3 regions of the Rhizobium indigoferae genome follow, and region 1 is predicted to be linked to each of the others. Evidence: predicted binding sites of a transcription regulator. Region 1 holds the regulator's gene; each other region holds the start of a gene.
The links. Region 1 encodes LexA, which represses DNA repair genes until DNA is damaged. Its sites were predicted from a motif close to TGTTCNNNNTGTGTTCNG; they were not measured.
Positions count from the first base shown of each region.

Region 2: U5G49_RS21330 (helicase-related protein) is a predicted target of LexA. The motif match lies at 4,317-4,334, and genes of this name have one in related genera.
Region 3: U5G49_RS32455 (ImuA family protein) is a predicted target of LexA. The motif match lies at 6,239-6,256, and genes of this name have one in related genera.

Region 1 covers NZ_CP140635.1:1,751,601-1,761,768, reverse strand. Annotated here, with positions in the region: one part of gene U5G49_RS09065 (IS3 family transposase) at 1-23, shown strand, start outside; gene eno (phosphopyruvate hydratase) at 86-1,360, opposite strand; gene kdsA (3-deoxy-8-phosphooctulonate synthase) at 1,607-2,452, opposite strand; gene U5G49_RS09050 (VOC family protein) at 2,449-3,345, opposite strand; gene lexA (transcriptional repressor LexA) at 3,545-4,264, shown strand; partial or broken gene U5G49_RS09040 (ComEC/Rec2 family competence protein) at 4,245-6,675, opposite strand; gene gltA (citrate synthase) at 6,966-8,255, shown strand; gene lpxB (lipid-A-disaccharide synthase) at 8,287-9,465, opposite strand; gene U5G49_RS09025 (LpxI family protein) at 9,462-10,168, opposite strand, start outside.
Region 2 covers NZ_CP140635.1:4,328,582-4,338,749, reverse strand. Annotated here, with positions in the region: gene phaR (polyhydroxyalkanoate synthesis repressor PhaR) at 1-526, opposite strand, end outside; gene U5G49_RS21350 (acetyl-CoA C-acetyltransferase) at 766-1,947, shown strand; gene phbB (beta-ketoacyl-ACP reductase) at 2,019-2,744, shown strand; gene U5G49_RS21340 (YMGG-like glycine zipper-containing protein) at 3,191-3,448, opposite strand; gene U5G49_RS21335 (DUF3309 family protein) at 3,476-3,631, opposite strand; gene U5G49_RS21330 (helicase-related protein) at 4,497-7,751, shown strand; gene U5G49_RS21325 (RNA-binding S4 domain-containing protein) at 7,754-8,158, shown strand; gene fdxA (ferredoxin FdxA) at 8,353-8,691, shown strand; gene U5G49_RS21315 (CarD family transcriptional regulator) at 9,085-9,657, shown strand; gene U5G49_RS21310 (RNA polymerase factor sigma-32) at 10,035-10,168, shown strand, end outside.
Region 3 covers NZ_CP140637.1:1,221,636-1,231,803, forward strand. Annotated here, with positions in the region: gene U5G49_RS32440 (Gfo/Idh/MocA family protein) at 1-586, shown strand, start outside; gene U5G49_RS32445 (error-prone DNA polymerase) at 725-3,991, opposite strand; gene U5G49_RS32450 (Y-family DNA polymerase) at 3,988-5,505, opposite strand; gene U5G49_RS32455 (ImuA family protein) at 5,420-6,181, opposite strand; gene U5G49_RS32460 (SOS response-associated peptidase family protein) at 6,476-7,249, shown strand; gene xth (exodeoxyribonuclease III) at 7,196-8,032, opposite strand; gene dinB (DNA polymerase IV) at 8,245-9,342, shown strand; gene U5G49_RS32475 (exonuclease domain-containing protein) at 9,379-10,128, shown strand.

The DNA.
Region 1 (10,168 bases):
CCTTAAATCTAACCAGCCTTTAAACCGTCCAACTTATTGGGGTCAGTTCAAAGGCGCGGGTTAAACCATTGAACATCAGATCCGATCAGCCGCGAATGATCGAGCGGCCGGCATACTGAGCCTGCGGGCCGAGGCCCTCTTCGATGCGGATCAGCTGGTTGTACTTGGCAAGACGGTCGGAACGCGACAGCGAGCCGGTCTTGATCTGACCGCAGTTGGTGGCGACCGCGAGATCGGCGATGGTCGAATCTTCGGTCTCGCCGGAGCGGTGGGACATGACGGCGGTATAGGCCGCCTTGTGCGCCGTGTTGACGGCATCGAGCGTTTCCGTCAGCGAGCCGATCTGGTTGACCTTGACGAGGATCGAGTTGGCGACGCCCATGCGGATGCCGTCGCGAAGACGGGCGGAGTTGGTAACGAAGAGATCGTCGCCGACGAGCTGGGTCTTCTTGCCGGTCAGGTCGGTCAGCGTCTTCCAGCCGTCCCAATCGTCTTCGGCCATGCCGTCCTCGATCGAGATGATCGGATACTTGGCGGCGAGCTCAGCCAGATATTCGGCCATGGCGCCCGATTCCAGCGTGCGGCCTTCCCCTTCGAGAACGTATCTGCCGTCCTTGAAGAATTCGGTCGAGGCGCAGTCGAGGCCGAGGTAGATGTCCTCGCCCGGCTTGTAGCCGGCTTTCTCGACCGACTTCATGATGAAGTCGAGAGCTTCCGAAGCACTATTCAGACCCGGTGCGAAACCGCCTTCGTCGCCGACATTGGTGTTATGGCCCTGCGCGGCAAGTTCCTTGCGCAGCGTATGGAAGACTTCCGAACCCATGCGCACGGCTTCGGCGATCGAATCGGCGCCGACTGGCAGGATCATGAATTCCTGGAAATCGATCGGATTGTCGGCGTGGGCGCCGCCGTTGATGATGTTCATCATCGGCACCGGCAGCAGGCTGGCGGAAGCGCCGCCGACATAACGGTAGAGCGGCAGGCCGGACGCCTGGGCAGCAGCCTTGGCGACGGCGAGCGACACGCCGAGGATGGCGTTGGCGCCGAGGCGCGACTTGTTCGGCGTGCCGTCCAGCTCGATCATGATGTTGTCGATCTGGATCTGGTTTTCGGCGTCGATGCCGCCGATCGCGTCGAAGATCTCGGTGTTGGCGGCTTCCACCGCCTTTTCGACACCCTTGCCCAGGTAGCGCTTGCCGCCGTCGCGCAGTTCGACCGCCTCATGCGCGCCCGTCGAGGCGCCCGAGGGAACGGCCGCGCGGCCCATGCTGCCATCTTCGAGATAGACATCGACTTCGACGGTGGGGTTGCCACGGCTATCGAGAATCTCGCGGGCGATGATATCGGTGATTGCAGTCATGGGTTCTTCCTGCTCGGTGGGTGGTGATAAGTCGGTTCGAAACCTGTCTTAGTCGAAGGCGTGCAAATTACAATGCTGCAATTTCCAGCCTTCGAAAGCGTTCGGATCTCGCCTAAAGCGCGTCGCGATCTTTCAGATTCGCTTGCCACGCTTTAGGTCTTTGGCTTTCCGCATGTCATTGTCGCAAAACCGCTGCACACTTTTTCGCGACATGCCTATAGCACGATCATGTCAGGCTGTTGAACGTCAAACCTTGGCGACCGCATCGAAGGCAAGCAGCTTTTCAAGCAGCCGCGGCATGTCCTTGAGATAGACCATATTGGGGCCGTCCGAAGGTGCATTATCGGGGTCCTGGTGGGTTTCGACGAAGACGCCGGCAATACCGGCAGCCACTGCTGCGCGCGCCAGTGTTTCCACGAATTCCCGCTGACCGCCGGAGGAATCGCCCTGCCCGCCCGGCTGCGCAACGGAATGGGTCGCATCGAAGATAACGGGCGCGCCCATCGCCGCCATGATCGGCAGCGAACGCATGTCGGAAACCAGCGTATTATAACCGAAGGAGGCGCCACGCTCGCACAGCAGCACGTTCGGATTGCCGCTGGCGTTGAGCTTCTTCAGGACGTTCTTCATATCCCAGGGAGCGAGGAACTGGCCCTTCTTGACATTGACGACGCGGCCGGTCTTGGCGGCGGCGATGAGAAGGTCGGTCTGGCGGCAAAGGAAGGCCGGGATCTGCAGGACGTCGACGACCTTTGCCACCTCCGCACATTGCTCGGCGGTATGAACGTCGGTCAGGACAGGAAAGCCGAATTCCTTCTTGAGGTCAGCAAAGACCTCCATGCCCTTTTCGATCCCGATGCCGCGTTCAGCCGAAAGAGAGGTGCGGTTCGCCTTGTCGAAAGAGCTCTTGTAAACGAGGCCGATGCCGAGCTTTGCGCAAAGCTCTTTCAGCGTACCGGCAACCATGAAGGCGTGGTCGCGGCTCTCCATCTGGCAGGGACCGGCAATCAGCGACAGGCGGCCGGTATTGGAAAAGGTGACCTGGCCTTGGCCTTCGCCGATCTTGACTTCGGAATTCGTCTCAGTGCTCATCGTGTCTCCTCGAAGGCGAAGAGCGTGCCCTGCCCGGGCGCGGGCTTCACCAGAATGCGATTGTTCTTGCGCGTGTATGTCACCCCGTTAGCAGCCAAATGCGCTTCTGTCACGGCAAGATCGGCGACAATGAAGAGGATTGCCCGGCCACGCAGGCCGCGATCGGCGGATGAGCCGGCGATCTCGAAATAGGCTTCCAGCCCTTCCGGCGTCATCAGGCTGATTTTCGCGTTCGACGCAGCAATATTAACGCCAAAACCGGTTTTCTCGACTGCCGCCTGCGCCACGGCAAGGCCGACGAAGGCTCCGAATGCGGCAGCATCAGGCGCGCAGAGCGCGATCTCGGCAATGCCGGTGACGCCATTGGCATGCGTCTCCAGCGCGCCGCGGTCGGCCGGCAGCGGATTGACGCGCTCGACGCTGAAAAGGAACAGATCGGGCGCTCGCAGGTCGCCGGCAAAAGCCAGCTTGAAGCCGGCGATGCTCTCAGAACCGTCCGGCATCCTCATCGGCCGGGTGAACTGCAGCATCTCGCCGGCGCTCGATCCGTTGCCGACGAAGTTCTGATGATCGACGCCGGCATCCTTACTGCCGAAAGCAAGCCCCGAAAGCCCCTCCTCGCCGCAGCGGAAGCGGAAGGCCCGGTTGCGGGCCGTGAAAACATTGCCTTGCCGCGCTGAGGCCTCGCTCTCCTCGACACTCGCAATCCCGAGCGGCTCCAGATAGGTCTTGTCGGCAAAAAAGACGCAGGCGTTTTCCGTTCCGAAGGGATGGCGTGCATCGGCGGCAACGGTGAAGCCGAGCTTGCCAAGCCTCTCGCGCGCCAGATCGATATTGACGACGGGCAGCACCACATGATCCAGCGGGTGCGGCTTGGCGGAACGCTCGTTCATGATATCCTCTCCTGGAAACGGCAAGAGATGTGCGATGGCGCGCCCCTCAATGCAAGACATGTGTCCCAATCCGGCGAATGAAAATAAAAATCTCAACGAGTTGGCGCCAAGTTTTACGGAAATTTAGCTACTTGCGGAACACATATGGAACATATAGTGTCTGTTCTGGATTTGTTTCAATCACGAGGTCACAACGTCGATGCTCACGCGCAAACAACAGGAGCTTCTCCTTTTCATTCATGAGCGCATGAAGGAATCCGGCGTTCCGCCATCTTTCGACGAAATGAAGGATGCCCTGGACCTCGCTTCCAAGTCCGGGATTCACCGGCTGATTACGGCGCTCGAGGAACGTGGCTTCATTCGCCGCCTACCGAACCGCGCCCGCGCGCTAGAGGTTATCAAGCTTCCGGAGGCCTACAGCCCCAGCATTCAGCCCCGGCGCGGCTTTTCGCCCAGCGTCATCGAGGGCAGCCTTGGCAAGCCGCAGCCGGTCGCCACTCCTGCTCCCGCAAAACCCGTCGCCGACAACGGCAACTCGGTCTCCGTGCCGGTCATGGGCCGTATCGCCGCCGGTGTTCCGATCTCGGCGATCCAGAACAACACCCACGACATCGTCGTTCCGGCCGACATGCTCGGTTCCGGTGAACATTATGCGCTCGAGGTCAAGGGCGATTCGATGATCGACGCCGGCATCTTCGACGGCGACACCGTGATTATTCGCAACGGCAGCACCGCAAGTCCTGGTGACATCGTCGTTGCTCTCGTCGACGACGAAGAAGCGACACTCAAACGCTTCCGCCGCAAAGGCGCCTCGATCGCGCTGGAGGCGGCCAACCCGGCTTACGAGACCCGGATTTTCGGGCCGGACCGCGTCAAGGTTCAGGGCAAGCTCGTCGGCCTCATTCGCCGCTATCACTGACATCAGGCATTCTGGATTCGGCAAAACTGTTGCTGCGCCAGTCATAGGCGCGATGCAGCATCCATGGCCGCGACAATGCATCGAATGCGGTTGCGACCTCCAGGCCGGCGTCGGCGAACCGCAACTCGACGGAACCGGTCCTGCGCAGCGTTTCGCCGGTGAAGAGCGTCGCCCCTGAGCGGCAGCTGTTGAAGCGCAGGCGGACCGACGTCACGACGATATCGGCCGCGTCGCATGCCGGACCGAGATAGGCGGCATTGTCGATGACAGCAACCACGTGACCATTGCCAAGCCTTGATATGCACCAGGCCTTCTTGACGCAGGAAAAGCGGTTTGCTTCACCACCAGCTGCAGCCGCCCGCATCGCCGACCTTGCTTCGTTCTGCTGATCGCGGGAAAGCCTGACGCGGCGGTCTTCTCCCTCCGGCGGGATAGCAGGACCATCCAGATCTTCGGCGGGTGATGCGTCGGCAGGACCAGCGCTCTCTGCCTGGTCGAAGATGAAATCCGGCGGTCTTTCACGGTTGGAAGCCATGGCCCCCGCCTCGACGATTGCGACGAGACCACCATCCTCCGAAATCGCCAGATCCGGCGGCCGGGGAACCGGCAGAAGCAAGAGGACGAGCGTCGAGATCGCGATGATCGACGTGCCGATATGGCGCAGCCGGGTGCGGAGCAGCGTCAGCAGCAGAAAGCCTGCGACGGCTATCGCGAAATACCAAGCGGGCAAGCGGCCGATGCCGATGTCGCCACCCCAGCCGGACACCGTCTTTGCGATCGCGATCACCAGATCGAGGCCGAATCCGACGACCTTCCAAGGCAAAACATCCAGACCGAAAGGCATGAGCAGCATCGCCAGCAACCCGGCCGGCATGATGATGAAGGAGATGATCGGCATCGTCGCGAGGTTTGCCGGCAGGCCATAGGCAGTCAGGCGATGAAAATGCTCGATCGAAAACAGCGCGGTGGAAAAGCCGCCGATCAGCGAGGTCAGGAAGACGCCGCCGAAGAAACCCGCAACCGTAACGACGGGCCGAAACACCGGCAGCTTCAGGAAAGCGTTTTCGCGGACGCGCCGGTCCTTCCACAGCTGGTAGCCAGATACCAACGCCAATGTCGCAGCAAAGGACATCTGGAAGCTCGGACCCAAGACCTCGGACGGTGAAATGGCGAGAATGACGAGCGCCGAGAGAGCGACATTGCGCAGGCTGATCGACGGCCGGTCGAAGAAGACGGCAATCAACATGATCGCCATCATGATGAAGGCGCGTTCGGCCGAGACGGCAAAGCCGGAGATCAGGAAATAGGCCGTGACGGCGATGAGCGCGCCGGCAGCGGCGATCTTCTTGGTCGGATAGGCTTGGGCGACACCGGGAAAGAGGCTGAGCAGCATGCGGAAACCGACGAAGAAGATGCCGGCTGACAGCGCCATGTTGAGGCCGGAGATAGCGATGATATGAGCCAGACCGGACTGGCGCAGCGCCTCCGTCGTCTCATTCGAGATGGCGCGCCGCTCGTCCGTCACCAGAGCAGCGGCAAAAGCGCCGGTGTCGCCGGGCAGAATCGACCTTATGCGGTCGCCGATACCGCTGCGCAGCCGGTAGAGACCTTCGAGCAGCGCTTCCGTCGTCGATCTGGCCGCTTGCGGACCTGCCTGCAAATCGACCTTTGTCGGCGCACCGTAGCAGAAGCCGTTGGCGCCGATGCCATCGAAATAGGCACCGAAGGAGAAGTCGTTGAGCTCAGGAAGCGCTGGACCTGCTGGCGGCGTCAGCCGTGCCCTGCCGGTTATGATATCACCGATCTCGAAAGGCGCGTCCGCGCCGCGGGCGATCGCGGTTATGCGCCCCGGCGGCCGCTTCACCTCCGGCGCCTCAGTACCGGTGACGGCAAGAATATAGCGCCACCGCCCGCGACCATCGCCTTCGCGCCGCTCGACACGGCCGGTCACCGTCGTCGTCACTGATGAATCGAGGATCACGGTCGAAGCCCGTCGGCTCTCGAGTTGCGCCGAGACCACGCCGCAGGCGACAAGTGCAAGCGCCAGCAGCGTTGCCCGCAATGCCGCCCGGGCTGCGGCTGGCGATGAGAACCGCGACGGTCAGCACCAACAGGCAGAGCAGCGATGCAACGAGCGGGAAGTCCGATGCCGCTAGAAACCAGAAGGCTGAGCCGGCGCCGAGGAAGACCGGTGAGAACAGCAGCAGGCGGCCATGGTCCGCCTCTTCGCCCAGCATGCGCATGCCACCACGCAGCGATTGCGAGGCTGCTGCCGGCAGCCGGTGGCGCCACGGTGTCGCCGACTGCGTCCTTGGCGGCCGCGTCACCACGACAGGCGGAGAAAAACCGGCGGAGTCGGCAAGGCCGGCGCCTGCTTCCGGCCGCAATTCGACTGTCGTCAACTCCTGCATGTGCTGCCCAAGGTCACTCGCCCAGACAGCCAGAATGCAACCGCCAATCAAATCCGGCAAGAATAATCGATTGAAAAGTGAGGGAAAATTGAAAGAGCCAAAAGAGCAGTCGAATCATCGGCTTCCGATATGCATGCGGCTCATCGCTGCAGTGCCTAAAAGGTGATACTGCAATGCACAAAATGCCATCACGGTAACTTGGCATTAGCCTCGCGATCATATAGCTATCGGTGAGGACGCTTAACCCCTATGGCGCTTTTATGGCGCCACCGCCATTTCGGAGGATCAGCATGACGGATCAAAGCGCTACAATAAAAATCGGTGACAAATCAGTCGACCTTGCCGTTAAAAGCGGCACGATCGGACCGAGCGTCATCGATATCGGTGCCCTCTACAAGAACACGGCTTCCTTCACCTACGATCCGGGTTTCACGTCGACTGCATCCTGTGAATCGAAAATCACCTACATCGACGGCGACGAAGGTGTCCTGCTGCATCGCGGCTATCCGATCGAGCAGCTCGCCGAACATGGCGACTTTCTCGAGGTCTGCTACCTCTTGCTTTACGGCGAACTGCCGACCACCGTGCAGAAGAAGGATTTCGATTATCGCGTCACGCACCACACCATGGTGCACGAGCAGATGAGCCGCTTCTTCACCGGCTTCCGCCGCGATGCGCATCCGATGGCCGTCATGTGCGGCTGCGTCGGCGCGCTGTCGGCCTTCTACCATGACTCCACAGACATCACCGATCCGCACCAGCGCATGGTCGCCAGCCTGCGCATGATCGCCAAGATGCCGACGCTTGCCGCCATGGCCTACAAGTACCATATCGGCCAGCCCTTCGTTTACCCGAAGAACGACCTCGACTACGCCTCGAACTTCCTGCGCATGTGTTTTGCCGTGCCTTGCGAGGAATATGTGGTCAATCCGGTGCTTGCCCGCGCCATGGACCGCATCTTCATCCTGCATGCCGATCATGAGCAGAACGCCTCGACCTCGACCGTCCGTCTCGCCGGTTCGTCGGGCGCCAACCCGTTCGCCTGCATCGCCGCCGGCATCGCCTGCCTCTGGGGCCCCGCGCATGGCGGTGCCAACGAAGCAGCGCTCAACATGCTGAACGAGATCGGCTCGGTCGACCACATTCCGGAATATATCGCCCGCGCCAAGGACAAGAACGATCCGTTCCGCCTGATGGGCTTCGGTCACCGCGTCTACAAGAACTACGATCCGCGCGCCAAGATCATGCAGAAGACGACGCATGAAGTGCTCGGCGAACTCGGCATCAAGGATGATCCGTTGCTCGAAGTGGCGATGGAGCTGGAGCGCATCGCGCTCACCGACGAATATTTCATCGAAAAGAAGCTCTATCCGAACATCGACTTCTATTCCGGCATCACGCTGAAGGCGCTGGGCTTCCCCACGACCATGTTCACCGTGCTCTTCGCGCTTGCCCGCACCGTCGGCTGGATCGCGCAGTGGAACGAGATGATCGAGGATCCGGAACAGCGCATCGGCCGTCCGCGCCAGCTCTATGTCGGCGAACCGAAGCGCGATTACATCCCGGTTTCGAAGCGCTGATCGCTTTAAAAGAACCGAAAAGAAAACCCGGTCAGAAACGACCGGGTTTTTTCTTTTTCAGCACGTCGAGAAGGATCTCGGCGGCGTGCTCGCCGGGCGGCTTTTCGGTCTGCATGCGTTGCCAGACGAGATCGTAACCCTCGTTCATTGCCTTCAATTGGAGCGTATCGGCCGACAGCCGCTCCATCCAGCGCGCCAGGCTGGCGCCGCGGACCACCTCGTTCAGATATTCCGGCACGACGGCATAATCGGCGATGATATTGGGCAATGCGCCCGTCCATACCTTGATGCGCTTGGTCAGCAGGCTGATGATCCAATCCGTCTTATAGACGGACACCGTCGGCACGCCGGCAAGGCCGAGTTCGAGGATTACCGTACCGGAAGCCGCCATCGCGGCATCCGCTTCGGCAAAGGCCTTCCACTTCTGCATGGATCCGACCACGACCTCCGGCGGCGTGGCCCAGCCGGCGACGAGACCCTTCACCAGCGCTTCATTGTGCGGCACGGTGGGCAGCAAGAAACGCATCGGGCCGTTGCGGGCGACGAGTTCCCTGGCCGCGTCCTCGAAGAACGGCAGCAGCCTGCTGATTTCGGAGGATCTTGACCCTGGAAGCATCAGGATCGTCTTACCCGCTTCGTCGACGGGTGCGCGCCCGGCGCGCAGCCGCCGCGCTTCGAGCAGCGCCGGATCGGCGGTCAGGCGATGGCCGACATAGGTGGTCTCAGGCCCGCCGAGCGTGCGCATCACTGCCGGCTCGAAGGGCAGGACGGCGAGCACATGATCGACGTAGCCGAGCATGCGCGTGGCGCGATATTCCTTCCAGGCCCAAACGCTCGGACAGACGTAATTGACAACAGGCAGATCGGGCAGCGCGGTGCGGACACGCTTGGCGACGCGATGGGTGAAATCCGGGCTGTCGATAATGAGAAGAATATCGGGCTTTGCGGCAATGATGGCAGCCGTCGTCTGGCGGATCAAAGTATAGAGCTTCGGCAGCCGGCTCAGCACCTGGGTGATGCCCATGATCGACAGCTCGGAGAAATCGAACAGGGACCGCAAGCCTTCCGCCTGCAGCCCCTCGCCGCCGACGCCGACGAGTTCCACCGGTCCGCTATGAATCCGCTTCAGGGCGGCAATGAGATCTGCTCCAAGCAGATCCCCCGACACCTCGCCGGCAATGACGGCGATCTTCAGCGGCGCCCCGTTCATTCGAGCCCCCATGTCGGCAGGCCGCGATCGATGCCGCAGACGAAAACCCCGGCCTCATCGGCGGCTTTGATGACGGCGGCGCGATCGAGCACCAGCGACCGGCCGGCCTCGACGGCGACGCCGGCAAGGCCGGCTTTCCTCGCGTTCAAGACCGTGGAAACGCCGATCGCCGGCAGGTCGGCACGGATATCCTGTTGCGGCTTGCAGAGCTTGACAAGCGCGCCGCGGCGGCGCGGCGAGATGCGCCCGGCGGCTCTGAGACCCGCGACACGCTCCAGCATCTCGTCCGTGCCCTCAAGACCCTCCAGCGCGACGATACGCCCGCCGATGGCGACGGCGCCCTGGCCGACATCGAGCCGGCCGAGCATTTCGGCGGCTTCCGCCGCGCGGTTGATATCGCGCCGGTCTTCTTCGCCCGGTATCGCCGTGCCGAGCGGGCCGACGGCGGCAAGAAGGTCCGGGGCGATCTCATGGGCACCGACGACACGCCGGCCGTTTCCCTCGATCAGCCGGATCACCATCTGCAGCACCGTATCGTCGCCGCCGGACAGCAAGGTGCGGATCGCGGCCGGCATCTTCATCAGAGTGCGCAGCGTCGGGCGCACCTCGCGCCATTCCGGACGGCGCCGCACGCTGCCGGACATGACGACACGGCCGATGCCGTAGCGGTTCAAGAGGCCCTCGAGAGCTGCAAAATCGCCGA
Region 2 (10,168 bases), 2.3 Mb from region 1:
GCTCGTCGATATCCTTGGCCTCGGCCTTGCGGCTTTCCTTGGCAGGCGGCGTCATGAAGGGCGAGAACATCTGCATCGCCTGCTGAAACAGCTCGGTGTTGCGGCGAACATGGTCCTCGACCATCTGCATCGGCAACTGCAGGTTCTTGCCGAGCGGCGTTTCGCCGAAAGCGCGGGTCACCTGCTCGCGCATCTGGGCTTGTTGTTCGGTGAAGGAGCGCATCGAATGTTCGAGAAAGCTCGGCACGACCATCTGCATCTGGTCGCCGTAATAGGTGATGAGCTGGCGCAGGAAGGAGATGGGGAGCAGTGTGTTTCCGGTCTTTGATTCCTGTTCGAAGATGATCTGGGTCAGCACCGAATGGGTGATGTCATCTCCGCTTTTTGCATCTTGTACGGTAAATTCTTCGCCCTTCTTCACCATCTCCGCCAGGTCTTCCAGCGTCACGTAAGTGCTGGTGCCCGTGTTGTATAGGCGGCGATTGGCGTATTTCTTGATAACAATCTGACCCTCATGCTTCGCCATATCAGTCTCCTGAACCCCCGTCTGATTTATGGATATTCCTCCAGTTGAGACTGTAAACGCAAAAGAAGGCCGGTGACAATCTCTTTGTGCGATGCGGCAAACCTTTCACAGAGCAGATGAATCGGGCTTTCGCGGGCTGCTGCCGAAAAATGACGGCAGCCGGTCTTCGCGTTTGACTTGTGCTCCAAGCTTTGCCAGTTTCCACTTATGTAAGTGAGACGAAAACGAGGAGCGTCCCCATGAGCAATCCATCCATCGTCATCGCCAGTGCAGGGCGAACAGCAGTCGGCGCTTTCAACGGCGCTTTCGCGACGGTTCTCGCGCATGAGCTCGGGGCGGCCGTCGTCAAGGGCGCGCTCGAGCGCGCCGGCGTCGATCCCGGCGAGGTGGACGAGGTGATCCTCGGCCAGGTGCTCTCCGCCGGCGAGGGCCAGAACCCGGCCCGCCAGGCGGCGATGAAGGCCGGCATTCCGAAGGAGGCGACCGCTTGGGGCGTCAATCAGCTTTGCGGCTCGGGGCTGCGCGCGGTTGCGCTCGGCATGCAGCAGATCGCCACCGGCGACGCCAAGATCATCGTTGCCGGCGGCCAAGAATCCATGTCGATGGCCCCGCATGCCGCGCATCTGCGCGGCGGCGTCAAGATGGGCGACATGAAGATGATCGACACGATGATCAAGGACGGCTTGACCGACGCTTTCCACGGCTACCACATGGGCATCACCGCCGAGAATGTTGCGCGCCAGTGGCAGCTTTCGCGCGACGACCAGGATCAATTCGCCGTCAGCTCGCAGAACAAGGCGGAGGCAGCGCAGAAGGCCGGCCGCTTCGTCGACGAGATCATCCCTTACGTCATCAAGACACGTAAGGGCGACGTTACGGTCGATGCTGACGAATATATCCGTCACGGCGCCACGCTGGAGGCGATGGGGAAATTGCGCCCGGCCTTCGACAAGGACGGCACGGTTACGGCCGCGAACGCGTCCGGCCTCAACGATGGTGCCGCTGTGGCGGTGCTGATGAGTGAAGCGGAGGCAGTCCGGCGCGGCATCCAGCCGCTCGCTCGCATCGTTTCCTGGGCAACGGCAGGTGTTGATCCGCAGATCATGGGCACCGGACCGATCCCGGCTTCGCGCAAGGCGCTCGAGAAGGCCGGCTGGTCGGTGAACGATCTCGATCTCGTTGAAGCCAACGAGGCCTTCGCGGCGCAAGCCTGCGCCGTCACCAAGGATCTCGGGTGGGATCCGTCGATCGTCAACGTCAACGGCGGGGCGATCGCGATCGGCCACCCGATCGGCGCCTCGGGCGCGCGCGTTCTCAACACGCTGCTGTTCGAAATGAAGCGCCGCGGTGCGAAGAAAGGTCTTGCCACGCTTTGCATCGGGGGCGGCATGGGTGTGGCCATGTGCTTTGAAGCGCTTTAAATAGCATACGATCCATGTTTGATTGAAGATCCCGCCACGCGGCGGGGCAAAAAACAAAAGGGGAGCGGAACATGAGCAGAGTGGCTGTGGTCACTGGGGGTACACGCGGCATCGGCGCGGCAATATCCATGGCACTGAAAAACGCCGGATACAGGGTCGCGGCCAGCTATGCGGGCAACGACGAGAAGGCCAAAGCCTTCCATGATGTCACCGGCGTTCCGGTGTTCAAATGGGATGTTTCGGATTACCTCGCCTGCGGCGAGGGAATTGCCAGGATCGAAAGCGAGATCGGGCCTGTCGAAATCCTCGTCAACAATGCCGGCATCACCCGCGACGCGATGTTCCACAAGATGACGCAGCAGCAGTGGCACGAGGTGATCAATACCAACCTCACCGGCCTGTTCAACATGACGCATCAGGTCTGGACCGGCATGCGTGACCGCAACTTCGGCCGTATCGTCAATATATCGTCGATCAACGGGCAGAAGGGCCAGATGGGCCAGGTGAATTATTCGGCGGCCAAGGCGGGCGATCTCGGCTTCACCAAGGCGCTGGCCCAGGAAGGGGCAAACAAGAACATCACCGTCAACGCCATTTGCCCCGGTTACATCGGAACGGAAATGGTGCTTGCCGTGCCGGAGAAGGTGCTGAATGAACGCATTATTCCGCAGATCCCCGTCGGTCGTCTCGGCGAACCGGAAGAGATCGCGCGCTGCGTCACCTTCCTCGTCTCCGACGATGCCGGCTTCATCACCGGTTCGACGCTGACGGCCAATGGTGGACAGTATTTCGCCTAGGCAATTCCATTCCTCGAGTCGGTAATACGGATTATCGGCAGATTCAAAGCGATGACGCGCCGGGAGACGCGCCATCGCTTATTTCATTTGCTGGATCAAGACCGGCGGTCGGTGTTTGGATGTCGCTGTTTCCGAACTCTGGCTGGGACTTTGGCGAGCGAGCGGTCTCCGCTGCTGAGGGCTGATATCGCGGTCGTCAGGAAAGCCGATGCGATGAGAGCGGCGACGAGGGAATTCAGGAAAATCTGGATCATGGAAACGTTCCTTTCCGGTGCGCCGGGCGGCTCTGCCTGTCCGTTGCGCTCGTGAAGGAGATATGGGCCTGCCCGTTGGGCGGCGGTAGATTCGACTTTCGCAACCGAGTGTCAACGACTCGTTGACGGGTGTGAGCGGCAAAGAAAACGGGCGCCGAAGCGCCCGTCGGGAGTCCGATATGCCTTTGCCGATTAGCGGCAACGAGCCTCGTAGCGGCGGCCGTAGCGGTCGCGATAGACGCAGTAGCCGCGGCGTTCGACCGAATGACCGATCAGAGCACCGGTCAGACCGCCTGCAACGGCGCCGACGGCTGCGCCGCCCCAGCTGTTGGTGACGACACCGCCAATGACCGCACCGGTGCCGGCGCCGATCGCCGTACCTTGCTCGGTCGCCGTGCAGGATGCCAGAGCGCCGACGAGCGCACCAATAAGAACAATCTTCTTCATCATGTCGTAACTCCCCAGGTTTGTAGGCCTTTAGACGCGGCCCATGAGTACAAGGATAATGATAATGACGAGAACTAGCCCCAAACCGCCAGAAGGTCCATAGCCCCAGCCACGGCTGTAACCCCAATTCGGCAGGGCTCCGATCAGAAGCAGAATAAGGATAACAAGAAGTATCGTGCCGAGCATAGTGTGTTCCCTTCATTTCATCTGCAATTCGAATGGACGAGAAACACTTATTGGCGATTTTTGTTCCCGGCTAAGCTCTCGAAATGTGACGAAACCTTGTTTGCGGTTTTCTGAGGAGCATGGCCGCTTTCACGAACGGTCGGCAGCATCGGTCGAATTCGACCATCCCGGGAAATCACCCGTATGGTTAAAAACTCCTTTAAATACAATATGTTGCGGTGAACAAAGCGGGAAAATCGTGATGTCGCCGATTCGTCAGCGATTCGTTCCCTCTTTGATCAACGCCTGCACTCGGCACCCGTATCGGCTGCCGCAGTTTAACGCGATCTGAATCCGGCTCCCGAAAGATTAATGCCGGTGCGATGAGGTGGAACGAAGGCCCTTGCCGCCGATCCGCATCTAGCGCCCGGACCTGAAGCTGCTACCAGATGTGGCCGTGAACGAAAGGCGAAAACGACGGAGTCAGCGATTCGTCTCCGATTCGTTCCGGCTTTGGTCGAGAGGTTAATTTCGGGCGGATTTTCGCTTGTTCAAGATCAGGCGGGAATCGGTCACTCACGATAGCGAAAATACGAACAAGAGAGAGTCTCATGATTCAGCATCTAGTGGGAAAAAGTGATTCAAAATCAATACTTAGCCGTGAACAAAAGCTGAATCAGCTGGAGTCACCGATTCGTCGCTGATTCGTTCTCACGCTGTTCCGAATCGGCAATTCGGGCGCTCCACGGGACTCGCAAAGGTCGTAATCCCCGAGGCATTTTGAAATCTGCCCTTGCGTTTGCGGCGGCAGCTGTCCATGTGTTCACTGGCTTCCATCGAGGAGCCGAGATTTTCCTGGGGCCACCCGCCTCATTTGCATGGACTCATGACTCTGACTTCGCAGCCGATGATTCTGAGTGGGCGCGGTGTGACCGCGGTGCTCGGGCCGACCAATACCGGCAAGACCCATTATGCCATCGAGCGCATGGTTGCGCACGGGACGGGCGTGATCGGCCTGCCGCTCCGGCTGCTGGCGCGCGAGGTCTATACGCGGGTGGTGGAGAAGGTCGGCGTGCAGAATGTGGCGCTGGTCACCGGCGAGGAAAAGATTTCGCCGCCCAATGCGCGTTTTTCCGTCTGCACCGTCGAAGCGATGCCGCGCGAGACCAAGGCCGCCTTCGTCGCGATCGACGAGGTGCAGCTCGCCGGCGATCTCGAGCGCGGCCATATCTTCACCGACCGCATCCTGCATCTTCGCGGCCGAGAGGAAACGCTGCTGCTCGGTGCGGCGACGATGCGGCCGATTCTGCTGCAGCTGCTGCCCGGCATCAATATCGTCGAGCGGCCGCGGCTTTCGCATCTTTTCTACGCCGGGCAGAAGAAGATCACCCGGCTGCCGCAGCGTTCGGCCATCGTCGCCTTCTCCGCCGACGAGGTCTATGCCATCGCCGAGCTCATCCGCCGGCAGCGCGGCGGCGCCGCGGTCGTGCTTGGCGCGCTCAGCCCGCGCACCCGCAATGCGCAGGTGGCGCTCTATCAGGCAGGCGACGTCGAGTATCTGGTGGCGACCGATGCGATCGGCATGGGCCTCAACCTCGATGTCGATCACGTTGCCTTCGCCCAGGACCGGAAATTCGACGGTTACCAATTCCGCAATCTCAATCCTGGCGAACTCGGCCAGGTCGCCGGGCGCGCCGGGCGACACGTGCGGGACGGGACCTTCGGCGTCACCGGACAGGTCTCGCCCTTCGACGATGAGCTGGTGCAGCGCATCGAGGGGCACGAGTTCGACAACGTCAAGGTTTTGCAGTGGCGGACGACGGAGATGGACTTCTCCTCAATCGCATCGCTGCGCGCCAGCCTTGAGGTGGGACCGCGCGTACCGGGGCTGACGCGGGCGCTGCCTGCGGTCGACCATCAGGCGCTGGAACAGCTTTCGCGCTATCCCGAGGTCATCGATCTCGCCGACAGGCCGGCGCGCGTCGAAAAACTCTGGGAGGCTTGCGCGCTTCCCGACTATCGGCGTATCACCCCAGCACAACATGCCGATCTTATCGCGACCCTCTTTTCCGATCTCGTCCGCTATGGCACGGTGAACGAGCAGTTTCTGGCGGAGCAGGTTCATCGCTCCGATCGAACAGATGGGGAAATTGACACGCTTTCGGCGCGAATCGCGCAGATAAGGACCTGGACCTACGTTTCGAATCGGCCCGGTTGGCTTGCCGATCCGACACACTGGCAGGAAAAGACGCGGGAAATCGAAGATCGATTGTCCGACGCGTTACATGAAAGGTTGACGAAACGCTTTGTTGATCGCAGGACATCTGTGCTCATGAAGCGCCTGAGAGAGAATGCGATGCTGGAAGCTGAAATCAGTGTGAATGGCGATGTCTTCGTTGAAGGACATCATGTAGGGCAGTTGAGCGGATTCCGTTTCACGCCAGTGGCGGGAACGGACGGACCGGATGCCAAGGCGGTTCAGGCTGCGTCGCAGAAGGCGCTCGGGCTCGAGTTCGAAGCCCGCGCGGCCCGGATGCATGCCGCCGGCAACAGCGATCTGGTAATCGGTTCGGACGGTTTGATCCGTTGGCTGGGCGACCCGGTGGCGCGGCTTTCGGGCAGCGATCACATCATGCGTCCGCGCGTGATCCTGTTGGCCGACGAACAACTGACGGGCAATGCCCGTGATCACGTCGCCGCCCGCATCGAGCGCTTCGTCAATCATCATATCAGCACGGTGCTGAAGCCGCTCGATGATCTGTCGCGCGCCGAGGACCTGCAGGGTCTCGCCAAGGGGCTTGCCTTCCAGCTCGTCGAGAATCTCGGGGTGCTCTTCCGTCGCGACGTGACCGAGGAGGTGAAGTCGCTGGACCAGGAGGCCCGTGCCTCCATGCGCCGTTACGGCGTGCGTTTCGGTGCCTATCATATCTTCGTTCCGGCGCTTCTGAAGCCGGCCCCGGCCGAGCTCATCACGCTGCTCTGGGCGCTGAAGAATGACGGTCTCGACAAGCCGGGTTATGGCGATCTCATTCCGGTGCTTGCCGCCGGCCGCACTTCTGTCGTCACCGATCCGAGCTTCGAGCGGATGTTCTACAAGCTCGCCGGCTTCCGTTTCCTCGGAAAGCGTGCCGTGCGCATCGACATTCTGGAAAGGCTTGCCGATATCATCCGGCCGCTGCTGCAATGGAAGCCTGGTCAAAACAACCGTCCGGAGGGCGCCTATGACGGCCGCCGCTTCACGACGACGACGGCGATGCTGTCGATCCTCGGTGCGACGCTCGAGGACATGGAAGAAATCCTCAAGGGTCTCGGCTATCGCGCCGATGCCGTGAAGGCGGAGGAGGCATCAGTACATCTTGCGACGCAGGATGCGGCCTCAGTGCCTGCTGCCACTGCGGAAACGCCTGCGGAAGAGACAGCCGAAAAAGCTGATCACGACGATGCCGACGGAGCGGCGGAAGAGACTGCTGCCGAGACGGCTCCGGCGGTTGCTGACGCGCCCGTAGCCGAAGCGGTCCAGACCCCCGCTCCGGTCGAAGCGATCGAGACATCGGCTCCGGTGGAAGCGTCTGGGGAAGCGGTGTCCGTTCCTGAGGAAGCAGCACCTGCTGCTGGGGAAGCAGTACCTGCTGCTGGGGAAGCCGGCGAGCCGGTGGAACCGAAGCCGGTTCTTCTGTGGCGTCTCGGCGGCCGCAACGACAATCAGCGCCAGGCGCGCGGCGGGCATGGCGATCGCCGTGGCGGCCAGGGCCAGGAGCGCGGTCAGAACCAGGAACGCGGCGACCGCAATCGCCGGCCCGGCGGCGGTGAAGGCGGCGAGGCCAATCGCGGCGGCGACGGCCGTGACAACAATCGCCAGAACCGCGGCAAGGAAGGCGGCGGTCGCGATGGCGGCCGGCCGCAGCAGGCAAGGGGCGACCGCAACAACCAACCACGGGGCGACCAGCCGCGCGGCGACCGGCAGGACCGTGGCGATCGCAAGGATCGCGGTGACCGCAACGATCGTAACGACCGCAACAACAATCGCGGCGGCTCGCAGCCGCTGCGCTTTGAGGCCAAGCCGCCGCGCAAGGAGAAGCCGATCGATCCGGATTCGCCTTTCGCCAAGCTCGCGGCCCTCAAGGAGCAGATGAAGAAGTAGTCATGAGCGGGGAGACACAGCCGACAAGCGGTTCGCGCCAGCGCATCGACAAGTGGCTGTTCTTCGCGCGCTTGGCGAAGTCACGCTCGGTGGCGCAGAGCCATATCCAATCAGGCCATGTGCGCATCAACGGCGAGCGCTGCAGCCAGTCGAGCCAGATGGTCAAGCCGGGTGACCGTATCGAGCTGACGCTGGAGCGGCGCGATGTCGTTCTCGTCGTGCGCCTTGCCGGCGAGCGGCGGGGGCCTTACGAGCAGGCGCGCCTGCTTTACGACGACCAATCCCCGCCGCCCGATGAGGCAAAACGTCTCACGCCCTACGAGCAGGCAATCCGGGCGACCGGCACCGGCCGTCCGACCAAAAAGGAAAGACGTGCAATCGACAGGCTGATGTCGGACGAGGATTAGAAAACTCTGTCTGCGGCGGCGGCTTTTGCAGATCGTTTATCCTTGAAATCCGGCGATAAAGCCGATACGTCACTGACAACCTGCCGGAAGCGTGCTTGCCTCCCAAGCCTGCTCACGCTTTTCCTCCGGCACGGGGATAGGCGCGACGTTCCAGGTTGCCCGGCCCCATCCGCATGGAAATCCTGGAGTTCTTCATGACCTATGTCGTGACCGACAATTGCATCAAGTGCAAATACACCGATTGCGTGGAAGTCTGCCCTGTCGACTGCTTCTATGAGGGCGAGAATTTCCTCGTCATCCATCCCGACGAATGCATCGATTGCGGCGTCTGCGAACCGGAATGTCCCGCCGAGGCGATCAAGCCCGATACCGAGCCGGGCCTCGACAAATGGCTGAAGATCAACACCGAATATGCGACGATCTGGCCGAATATTACGGTCAAGAAGGAGCCGTTGCCTGAGGCCAAGGAAATGGATGGCGAGTCCGGAAAATTCGAGAAATATTTTTCCGAGAAGCCTGGTTCCGGCGATTGAAACAGTGTCCACATTCGGTCGCCGGATTCGGGCGACCGCGGGGCGAAACGTTGTAAAAGCTGCGTGAGGCATATGGGTGACATGTGTTGCCCGCATGACTCAAGCGAAGCAAATTATTGATTTCCTCATATTTTTATGATAGGTTTCGGTTACTGTTCCATTTGTGGCATGACGCATGCCCAAAACCATCACGAAAGCAAAACCAATCCGTACGCGGTTTCCGTGACATATCAACGCTTTGAGCGCCGGGTCCCAAGATCGCGCGCAAGAAGTCTTTGCTTTTGCCCGATGGGACCAGAGTGAAGTCACCCGACGGATACTACCGTCTCACCCGGGCCTGACTGACCCGGCTCCGGCCGCCGCCGGAAGCGTAACAGGGAGTTTTTGAATAGAATGACGACTCAGCAGAAAAAGCCTTCTACAGCACGTCACGGCTTCAAGACCGGTGAATCGATCGTCTACCCCGCTCATGGCGTCGGTACCATCACCGCTATCGAAGAGCAAGAAGTTGCCGGCATGAAGCTCGAACTTTTCGTTATCGATTTCGAGAAGGACAAGATGCGTCTGAAGGTTCCGGTTGCGAAGGCCATGAGCATCGGTATGCGCAAGCTTTCGGAAACGGATTTCGTCGAGCGTGCATTGAAGGTCGTGCAGGGCAAGGCGCGTGTCAAGCGCACCATGTGGTCCCGCCGCGCCCAGGAATATGATGCCAAGATCAATTCCGGCGACCTGATTTCCATCGCTGAAGTTGTGCGCGATCTCTATCGTGCCGAGAACCAGCCCGAGCAGTCCTATTCCGAACGCCAGCTCTATGAGGCTGCGCTCGACCGCATGGCGCGCGAAATCGCCGCTGTCAACAAGATGTCGGAAACCGAAGCCGTCCGTCTCGTCGAGACCAATCTCAACAAGGGTCCGAAGCGCGGCAAGGCGATTGAAGAAGACGATTCGCAGGACGAAGCCGCGTAAAGCGACCCTGTTTTTCTGTCAAAAAACCCGGCCTTCGTGCCGGGTTTTTTTATTGGAACTTTTTCCCGACTGCCGCGTTTATCACACGTAATTGCGGACTGCTCGTCAGGCAATGGCCTCAACGAGCGAACTGCTATTCCGTCAATGTTCGATGAGGAGCGGATCATGCCTTTTCTATATTGCCCATCCGGCAAAGTGAAGAAACAGGTCCAGCCCAGCCGTCTTACCGGCACATGATGAGAAATAGGGCCTCCCCCTGAAAAGTCCAGGGGCGAGGCTTTTATGCATTCAGAACCCATTCAATCCGGACAGCGATGTTCCGGAACACGAGTTTTATTGTTCATTTCAGGGCGAGAGGCCTGCTTTGGGAGATCGAAATGAAGAACATGTCTGCAGATCGGCGCATGATCAAAATCGCGATGGCCGCCCCCTATCTTGCCCGTCAGGAAGAGCACGATCTCGCCACCCGCTGGAAGGATCACGACGACCGCGGCGCGCGCAACCAGATCGC
Region 3 (10,168 bases), on a different replicon from region 1:
CGGCCGCGGCGGCTCGATCGGTGATATCGGAACACACGCTTATCACCTGGCCGGTTTTGTCTCGGGACTCAAGCTCGAGTCCTTGACCGCAGATCTGGCAACATTCGTGGAAGGACGTGCACTCGACGACAACGCCCACGTGATGCTGCGATATGAGGGTGGCGCGCGCGGGCTGCTCTGGTCGTCGCAGGTGGCCCTCGGCTCGTCGAACGGCGTCCGGCTGCGTGTGTTTGGTGAAACAGCATCTCTGCGTTGGTTTCAGGAGCGGCCGAACGAACTCGTGCACGCTCGTCTCAACGGCCGCACCGAAATCATTAAACGAGGCGCCGATGAACTCTCTGAAGCCGCGAAAGTCCGCACTCGTACGCCTCCGGGGCATCCTGAGGGATATCTCGAGGCATTTGCAAACCTTTATGCAGGTTTTGCGGAGGCTATTCGCGCAAAGCGTGATGGGCGCCAACCAACCGCCATCGGGCGGGATATTCCGACCGCATATGACGGCCTGAAAGGCGTTGCATTCGTCGATGCCGTTGTCGATAGCGCCGCGGCCAACAATCAACCTTGGCTGACACCCGTCGCGGTTTAACGGATAGGAACATCGACTGCAGGCACATCCTGCAGTCGTTTGTCTTAGCGATCGCAAAGAGAACGCAATTGCATGCACGCCTTGAACGGAATCGAACCGCGGCATTCTCCATCGAGGCGAGCTATCACGCTGCATTCATTAGTGAAAATTCCGGCTTTTCACCTTCAGCGTATCGATGTGCAAATCGGGGACGAAAATATCCCTCGGCTTGACCGCCGGCGGTCGATCCCGCGAATCCGGGCTGCCCGGCGACCCATGGGAAAACTCGTCACCGCGGCCCGTCGGCAGTTTGAACTCCCCATCACGATCAGCCAAGGCGGATAGGTCGCCCGACAGATCAAACAGCTGCTGGGCGATGAGGTGCACGACCTCCCCTTCCCGCTGGATCCGGCCGTTGATCGCCATCATGCTCGATCCGAGCACGACGCGCCGACGTCGCTCAAAGAGCTTCGGCCAGACAACGACGTTCGCCGGACCGGTCTCATCCTCGATCGTCAGAAACATCACACCTTTTGCCGACCCGGGCATTTGACGGACAAGAACGAGGCCCGCGGTCATCAACCAACGGCCATCTCCGGCCGACATGGCTTCTCCGCAGGTGACAATGCTTCGAGCGGCAAGGTCCTTGCGCAAGAATGCGATCGGGTGCTCGCGCAGGGTCAGACCGGTATGGCTGTAGTCCTGGATGACGTTGTGGCCATCTGTCATCTGCCGAAGTTTGACGTCAGGCTCCTGCTGCTCGGCGAGCGTCTTCATCTCACGCTCGGCCGCGGCAACAAAGAGCGGCAATGGCTCGTCGCGCAAAGCTTTGATCGCCCACAGTGCATCGCGTCGCTGAAGTTCGAGCGATGGCAGGAAAGCATCGGCCTCCGCCAGTTCGACCAGCGACGCCGCTGGCACACCGCAGCGCCGCCACATGTCATCGATGCTGTCGAAGGGCTGATCGGCACGGGCGGCCACGATCCGTGCCGCATCGGCTGCCGCCAGCCCACGCACCAGACGCATACCCAGGCGGACGGCATGGCGGCGCTCGTCTCCCTTGACCTGCTCGAGCGTGCAGTCCCAGCGAGAGCGATTGATACAGACCGGCCGGATCTCCACACCGTGGTTGCGGGCGTCGCCGACGATCTGGGCGACCGCATAGAAGCCCATGGGTTGGCTGTTGATCAAGGCCGCGCAGAACGCGTCGGCGTAATGGCATTTCACATAGCTGGAGGCATAGGCAATGAGCGCGAAGCTTGCAGCATGGCTTTCCGGAAACCCGTAGGAGCCGAAGCCTTCGAGCTGCGAAAAGGTCTTTTCAGCAAACTCCGGCGAATATCCATTCTTCACCATGCCGGAGACCAGCTTGTCCTTGAATTTAGAGACGCCACCGGTGAACTTGAACGTGGCCATCGATTTGCGAAGCTGATCGGCCTCGCCACCGGTAAAGCCTGCGCAGACCATCGCCACCTTCATTGCCGATTCCTGGAAGAGAGGCACGCCGAGCGTCTTTCCAAGCACCGCTTCCAGTTCGGGCGTCGGATAACCGACCGGTTCCTTGCCTTCGCGACGGCGCAGGTACGGATGCACCATGTCACCCTGGATCGGCCCGGGCCGGACGATGGCAACCTGGATGACGAGATCGTAGAAGGTCCGCGGCTTCAGCCGCGGCAACATTGCCATCTGAGCCCGGCTTTCGATCTGGAAGGTGCCGAGCGTGTCGGCCTTGCGGATCATCGCATAGGTCGCAGAGTCTTCCTGCTCGATATTCGCCAGATCGATCGTTTCGCCCTTATGCTCCTCAATCAGCTTGAATGCTTTTGCCATGCAGGTCAGCATCCCCAACGCCAGGACATCGACCTTCATGAACTTCAGGGCTTCGACATCGTCCTTGTCCCATTCGATCACCTGCCGGTCGGCCATCGATGCCGGCTCGATGGGGACAAGATCGTCGAGCCGGTCATGCGTCAACACGAAACCGCCGGGATGCTGGCCGAGATGCCGGGGGGCGCCCATCAGCTGCTGCGCAAGTTTCAGCGTCAATGCGAGGCGGCGGTCGTCGGGATTGAGGTTGAGTTCGCGCAGATTCCGGTCGCCGACCATGTCGGCCGACCAGGACCACATGCCCGATGACAGAGCCTTGATCATATCCTCCGGCAAACCGAGTGCCTTGCCGACATCGCGGATCGCCCCTTTCGCACGATACCGTGTCACGGTCGCGCAAAGCGCTGCCCTCTGGTGGGTGTAGGTCTTATAGATCCACTGGATGACTTCCTCACGCCGTTCGTGCTCGAAATCGACGTCGATATCCGGCGGCTCGTCGCGTTCCTGGCTAACGAATCGCTCAAACAACAAGTCATTTGTCTCCGGATCGATGGAGGTGATGCCGAGAATGTAACAGACCGCGGAGTTGGCGGCAGATCCCCGCCCCTGGCAGAGAATGCCTTGGCTGCGGGCATATCGGACGATCGAAAACACGGTCAGGAAGTAGGGTGCGTATTTCATGGCCCGGATGAGGTCGAGCTCATGGCGGGTGATATTCAGAACGCTGTCTGGCAGACCTTCCGGATACCGCGTAGGCGCGCATTCCCACACATAGTGCTCAAGAGACGCTTGCGCGTCCTTGCCTGGGACGATTGCCTCCTCAGGATATTGATAGGTCAGTTCCTCGAGCGAGAACCGACAGCGATCGGCGATTTCCCTCGTCCGGGCCAATGCTTCCGGGTAACGTGGGAACAGCCGCTGCATCTCTTCCGGTGGCTTCAGGAAGCGGTCGGCGTGGCGCTCCCTTTCAAAACCGACATCGTCGATCGTGGTTCTGGTGCGAATACAGGTGACGACGTCCTGCAGCTGACGGCGCGACGGTTCGTGGAAAAGAACGTCATTCGTCACAACGGTCTTCACCTTGAAGCGTGTGGCCATGTTCGACAGCTCGTGCAGCCGCATCTGGTCGTTCGGCCGCCGGCGAAGGGAAAGGGCGAGATAAGCCCGGTCCCCGAACATCTCCGCCATCTTTCTGAGCTGCACCGCGCAGGTCTCGTCCGGAAGATCGGGCACCAGTATCCCGATCAGGCCCTCGGCATAGAGGGCAAGGTCGTCGAGATGCAGGATGCAGTTGGCTTTGCCGCCCCTGCCCTTGCCGAGCGTCAGCAACCGGGTCAGGCGCGAATAGGCGGCACGATCTGTGGGATAGACGAGAATCGACATGCCGTCCTGCAGATCGAGACGGCAACCGACCAACAGGCGGACGCCTGTGGCACGGGACGCCTCGAGAGCCCGGACGATGCCGGCCAGCGAGTTTCTGTCGACGACGCCGAGCGCCTCGATGCCGAGCGCCTTGGCGGTCGCAAACAGCTCATCCGCCGACGATGCTCCGCGCAGGAATGAGAAATGTGTCGTGACCTGGAGTTCGGCATATCTCATGCAAAAATCCCGTGCAGGAACCATTTGTGCGAGCCAGTCGCCGCATCGATGCCATCGCCCGACCTGAATATCCAGAACCGTTCGCCGCCCTCGTCTTCGATCACGAAATAGTCGCGTACCGCATCGAACTCGGAGCCTCTCGTCCACCACTCGCCAAAAATCCGCTCCGGGCCATCGGCACGTTTCACCCGCCGCCGCTTGCCGCGCCAGGTCATCGACACAGGCGGATGATCCGGCAGCAGCGCGATCACTTCAATGAGATCCGGACGGGAAAGGAGCCGAACGGGTCGAGGCCAGTGCAAGGTCCATGACGACCCGGTCTCCTCGGCGACCGCACTCACGCGCTTGACGCTGCGCTCGGGCACATCGCTCGCCACAGGCGCCATGCGATAGACACGCTGCCCGCGATTGCCGATCACGTCGATCAGCGGCGCGATATCCACGATCTCCTCCTCGATCAGGGAGGACGCTTTCTGCACTTCAGTGAGCGGTTCGGCGATGATAGCCACCAGCGAGAGTTTCTCGATCCCGAACCCCGGCTCGATCTTCTCGATCCGATCCTTGAAGAGCTTTGTCAGCCAGGCCACATTGCGGGCGGGCTTCGCCGTTCCGGCGCGGATCGCCTGCATGGTATTGTCGACCTTGTGGACGAGAAGATCCGCGCGGCGAACACCGAGGCCCTTCTGCTGCAGCGCTTGGCAGAGTTCAACGACAAGCCGCGAGACGTATTTGGCGATGGTCTCGGGAGCGCCGATCGGCTCGGCAAAGGCGCGGCTGACTTCGATGACATCCATCGGACGGATCGGATCGATCGGCTCCGGCAGCCGGCCATACATCTGGTCGAGACGGCGGCCGATTTCGGGACCGAAGCGAAGGGCAAGCGGCGCGCGTGGTGTGGCCGACAGCTCGCCGATCGTCTGAAACCCAAGGGTTCGAAGGCCCGTGACGATTTCAGAGGGCAACCGCAATGATGATACCGGCAGCCGCTCGACGAAACCTGACGTCTCGCCCCGCGCAGCGATCACGGTATCGCGCGGGCTCACCCGTGCCAGCGCATGCGCCGCACCCCAGCTGTCAGCAATCGCCACCCGCGCGGTCAACCCCTTTGCACGGAAGCGATTGACGATGCCGGACAGCATCAGATCCTCGCCGCCCTGGAGATGATCGGCGCCGTCGGTGTCCATGACGATGCCGTCGGGCGCATCCATTGCCACGATCGGCGTGTACTGCGTCAACGCCCATAGCGTGAGGCGTCTAAGGGCCGCAGTGTCCGCGATCGGATCGGCGTCGACCATCTGCAGGCCCTGCACGATGGCCTGCGCCTTCGCGGCCGGCATGCCAATATTAAGACCCGCGGATCGGGCTGTTTCATCCGCGGCTGCGATCCAGCGTTTGGAACCACTCTTCGCGACGACGACAAGCGGCCGCTCAGCGGTGAGCATTCCCGCGCCGTCGGCCCGTCTGATCCTGTCGATCGCGAGATCCGGAAGATAAATGGATACGACCCGTGGCATCGCACGCTCCTACAATAAACTCTGCGCACTCGCCCGCCTTCACTCTCATCAACTCCAGCAGCCATCGTGGCCGCCCGACGCCCGGAACCGGCAGTTCTTCCGATGGCAGTACGCTGACGCGCCATCGGGATGTTGATGCCGTCGGCTGGCCAAAGTCCGATGCCTCTGTCTGCCGCCGCCATCGTCGCACGACCAGCCCAATCGTTCCGGTCTTCTCCGCCGCAAGCTGAAGCCGGCGAGACGCGGTCATGGGAAGACGAACGAGCTCACCGACCACGGCACCCAGGCCACCGTAACCAAGACCTTCCTCCATGGTCGCCAGGACATCTTCTTCCCTATCGGCTTCGGCAAAGACCACGCGATCGGGATGAAGACCCGCCTGCGCCAGCGCCGGGAAAAACAGATCTGGACGCGTCATGCACCAAAGGATCTGCCCCTTGGTTCGCGCCGCGATCCCCGCCACGCAGAGGGCGGCGGCAGCACCATCAACCGTTCCGGACCCGCCACCCGCGAATTCGTGCAAGGCGCCATATGCCAGACCGCCGCCCGGAAGCACCCCGTCTATTTCGGAGACCCCGAAAGCAAGGCAGCCAACCTTCCTCGTCGAACCGCCCTCGAGAGAGGCTATGCGGTCGCGTAGATCGGTAATTACCCTGTTGCGGGCAGCAGTTATCATTCACGCGTCCCTTGAAGGCCGTGTTGGAGTTTCGACTTCATGTCGTTCGAATGCAGATGTTCTCTATCTGTTCCGATGGGCTCGAAGAGTCAAGCAACCGAGAATAGGAATATTATCTCTCAACTTTAGGGAACCAAGAGATTCGCTTTGCGAATCATGGCCATGGGCCAATTGCGGCGATTTGGTCGAGCGGAAATAAATTTTGTCGGATTGGCAACTCACCCTCCGCCGGTTGGCATTTGGCAAATCCATCGGGTACGATGCTCGCAGTGTTCACGGGAATGGTCGCCGCGAATGTGCAATCTGTACCGCATGGAAGACAAGGATTGGGTTGCCAAGTGGGCTCAGGACGCCGAGAGCATGATCAATCTCATGCCGGCGTACCAAATGAACCCGGATCAGATGGGGCCGATCGTGCGCAATACGGCCGATGGAAGAAAGCAGCTGGTGCATGTGCGCTGGGGTCTGCCCTCCCCACTATTCGCTCTCAAGAAAGAAGCTGAAAAGAAGGCCGAAAAACTGCGCGCCAAGGGCAAGGAGGTCGACTTCGATGCCTTGCTGCGTGAGCAGGTGGATGGCGGCACCACGAATGTTCGTACTCTCAATTTTCCGCACTGGAAGCGTTGGTTTGGTGTCGAGCATCGCTGCCTTGTCCCTGTGACCAGCTTCGCGGAGCCCGATCCAGCCAGCAAGGAAGAGGGCGGCAGGACCCCAAACGCCTGGTTCGCGCTCGATGAAAGCAAGCCCCTGATGTTCTTTGCAGGCATCCATGTCCCACAATGGACGAGCGTGCGGAAGGTCAAGGACGGACTGACAACCGATGACCTCTACGGTTTCCTGACCACCGATCCGAATAACCTGGTGAAGCCAATTCATGAGAAGGCCATGCCGGTCCTCCTGCTGACAAAGGAAGAGACCGATGTTTGGATGCGCGCGCCATGGGACGAGGCCAAGGCGCTTGGCCGTCCGCTCCCCGACGATGCGCTGATCATAGCATCCAGGGAGCCTTACGGCTCAACGATCGTAACAAAGGCCGGAGACCCGGTCGCCCAGCCGAGCCTTTTCTGAGCCTGGACCGGTCAAAAGCAGCTCGATCCACACCGGTGCATGATCACTTGTGTGGTCCCAGCCTCTGACCGACTTGTCGACCTTGGCCTGCTTGAGATCGTCAGCAAGTGCGGGGCTTAGCAGGAAGTGATCGATCCGCAGCCCTGCGTCGCGGGCAAAGGCATTTCGGAAATATTTCCAGAATGTGTAGATCCGCTCATCGGGATGAAGGTGCCGCACCGCGTCCGTCCAGCCCTGCTCAACGAGCGCGGCGTAGGCCGCTTTCACCTCCGGTCGGAACGGCGCATCGTCCCGCCACCGTTCAGGTTTGTAGACGTCGAGGTCAATCGGCATGACATTGAAGTCGCCGACGAGCGCGACGGGAATGTCTAGCTCGAGCAGTTCGGCCGCATAGTGATGCAGCCGTTCGAACCAGCGCAGCTTATAGTCGAACTTCGGACCGGGAGCAGGATTGCCATTGGGCAGATAGAGGCAACCGATGATCACTCCATCGATGGCCGCCTCGATGTAGCGGCTATGCGTGTCATCCGGATCGCCGAGCAGGCCACGCCGCGTTTCGAGCGGATCCTGTCCACGCACTAGAATGGCTACTCCATTCCAAGATTTCTGGCCATGCCAGATCGCTCCGTAGCCGGCGCGCTCAAGTTCTCGACGCGGAAACTTGTTGTCTGGGGCTTTCAATTCCTGCAGGCACACGACATCTGGCTGCGCCTCATCGAGCCATCGCAGCAGCACGTCAAGGCGGCCGTTGATACCGTTGACATTGTATGTGGCGAGTTTCACCGACGGTCAGCGCTTGCGATCATTGGACTGTTCTCCTGCTGTTATTGTCACAGGATCAGAACGCCTTGGCGGGCCAGTAGTTTCACCGCATTCAGGACCCGGTAACTCCGATTGTTGATATCGCGGCGAAGGCTGCTATGTTCTCTCTTTGTTTCGGTGTAAAACCTTCAAAAGGAGGCGCCGAACCCGCAGCCCTTCTCGTTGAAGCCGCCATGAACGACTTGAGCAACATCCCGGTCCGGAAAATCGTCCACATCGACATGGACGCATTTTACGCGTCGGTCGAACAGCGCGACAATCCGGAACTCCGCGGCAAGCCGCTCGCCGTCGGCGGATCGGCCGCACGCGGCGTGGTGGCTGCAGCAAGCTATGAGGCGCGGGCCTTTGGTGTCCATTCGGCTATGCCGTCGGTCACCGCAAAACGGAAATGCCCGGACCTGATTTTCGTGCCGCCGCGCTTCGACGTCTATAAGGCGGTTTCCCAGCAAATCCGCGAAATCTTCGCCGAATACACGCCGCTGATCGAGCCGCTATCCCTCGACGAGGCCTATCTCGATGTGACGGAAAACCTGAAAGGCATGGAGATCGCCACCGAGATTGCGAAGGAAATCCGGGCCAAGATCAAGCAGGTCACCGGGCTCAACGCCTCAGCCGGCATTTCCTACAACAAGTTTCTCGCCAAAATGGCCAGTGACCTGAACAAGCCCAACGGCCAGGCCGTCATTACGCCGAAGAATGGGCCAGGCTTTGTCGAAACCCTGCCCGTCAAGAAATTCCATGGTGTCGGGCCAGCGACGGCCGAGCGCATGCGTAAATTCGGCATCGAAACCGGGCTCGATCTGAAATCGAAGTCGCTCATCTTCCTGCAGGAGCATTTCGGAAAGTCCGGTCCTTATTTCTATGGCATTGCCCGCGGCATTGACGAGCGGCAAGTCAAACCCGACCGGATCCGCAAATCAGTGGGAGCAGAAGACACATTCGTCGAGGATATCGATGATCTCGAACGCGCGACGGCCGAGCTGAAGCCACTTGCCAAGAAGGTGTGGGGCTACTGCGAGGCGCAGGGCATCAGCGGCAAGACCGTAACCGTGAAAATCAAATACTCTGACTTCACCCAGGCGACCCGCAGTCGGACCAGCATTATTCCTTGTTCGGGACACATGGACGTGCTCGACGCCGCATCCGAACTTCTGGCGAGCGTTTACCCATTCAAGCGATCCGTGCGTCTTTTGGGCGTGACGCTATCATCCCTGACAAACGATCGAAGCGACGATGCGCAAAGTCGGCAGCAACTCGATCTTAATTTGTGACCATGAAGGTCCGAAACGACAGACAGAGTCCAGAACATGCGTAGTTCCCGCATTCGCGTCATCGATCTCGAAACCGCAGGCAACGGGCCGAACGACGTATGTGAAATCGGCTGGCAGGACGTCGTCCTTGGACTGGATGAGCGGTGGCGCCTGGGTGATGAACGAGGCGCGTTGCTGATCAATCCCGGCCGTCCGATCTCGCCTGAGACGATGGCAATCCACCACATCATGGACGTCCAGGTCGCATCGGCACCCTATTGGAAGGATGTTGCGTTAAGCGTTCTTCGTCCTGACGAAGGCGTGGCTGCCTTGGCTGCGCATCGAGCGGCCTTTGAACAGCGGTACTGCACTCCCCGGCTTTCGGGCGGCACACCATGGATCTGTACCTGGAAATGCGCCCTGCGCGTATGGCCCCATCTTCCACGGTTTTCCAATCAAATGCTTCGCTATCAACGCATGCCGGAAGGACTGGAACACGAAATCGGATTGCCGGCCCATCGAGCCATGCCGGATGCCTATGTCACAGCTCATCACCTACGCGACCTCCTGAACGAGGCTTCGCTCGAGCAACTTCTGGCGTGGAGCAGTGAACCGGGTCTCTTGCCGCGGGTGCCATCTGGACCGGACCGGGGCAAAGGCTGGGATCGCCTCAGCCTGGACACGTTGCATGAATTTTCACGAGACCGGGACGTCGATATTCGTTTCAGCGCTCAGACCGAATTGGCCCGCCGCGGCGAAGGTCAACAACCCGTTCCACCAGAGTCAGCGCAGCGAACGCTGCTCTAGCTATCTGTTGGCCAATACCTCCGATCAAGGCCGCTGCGCA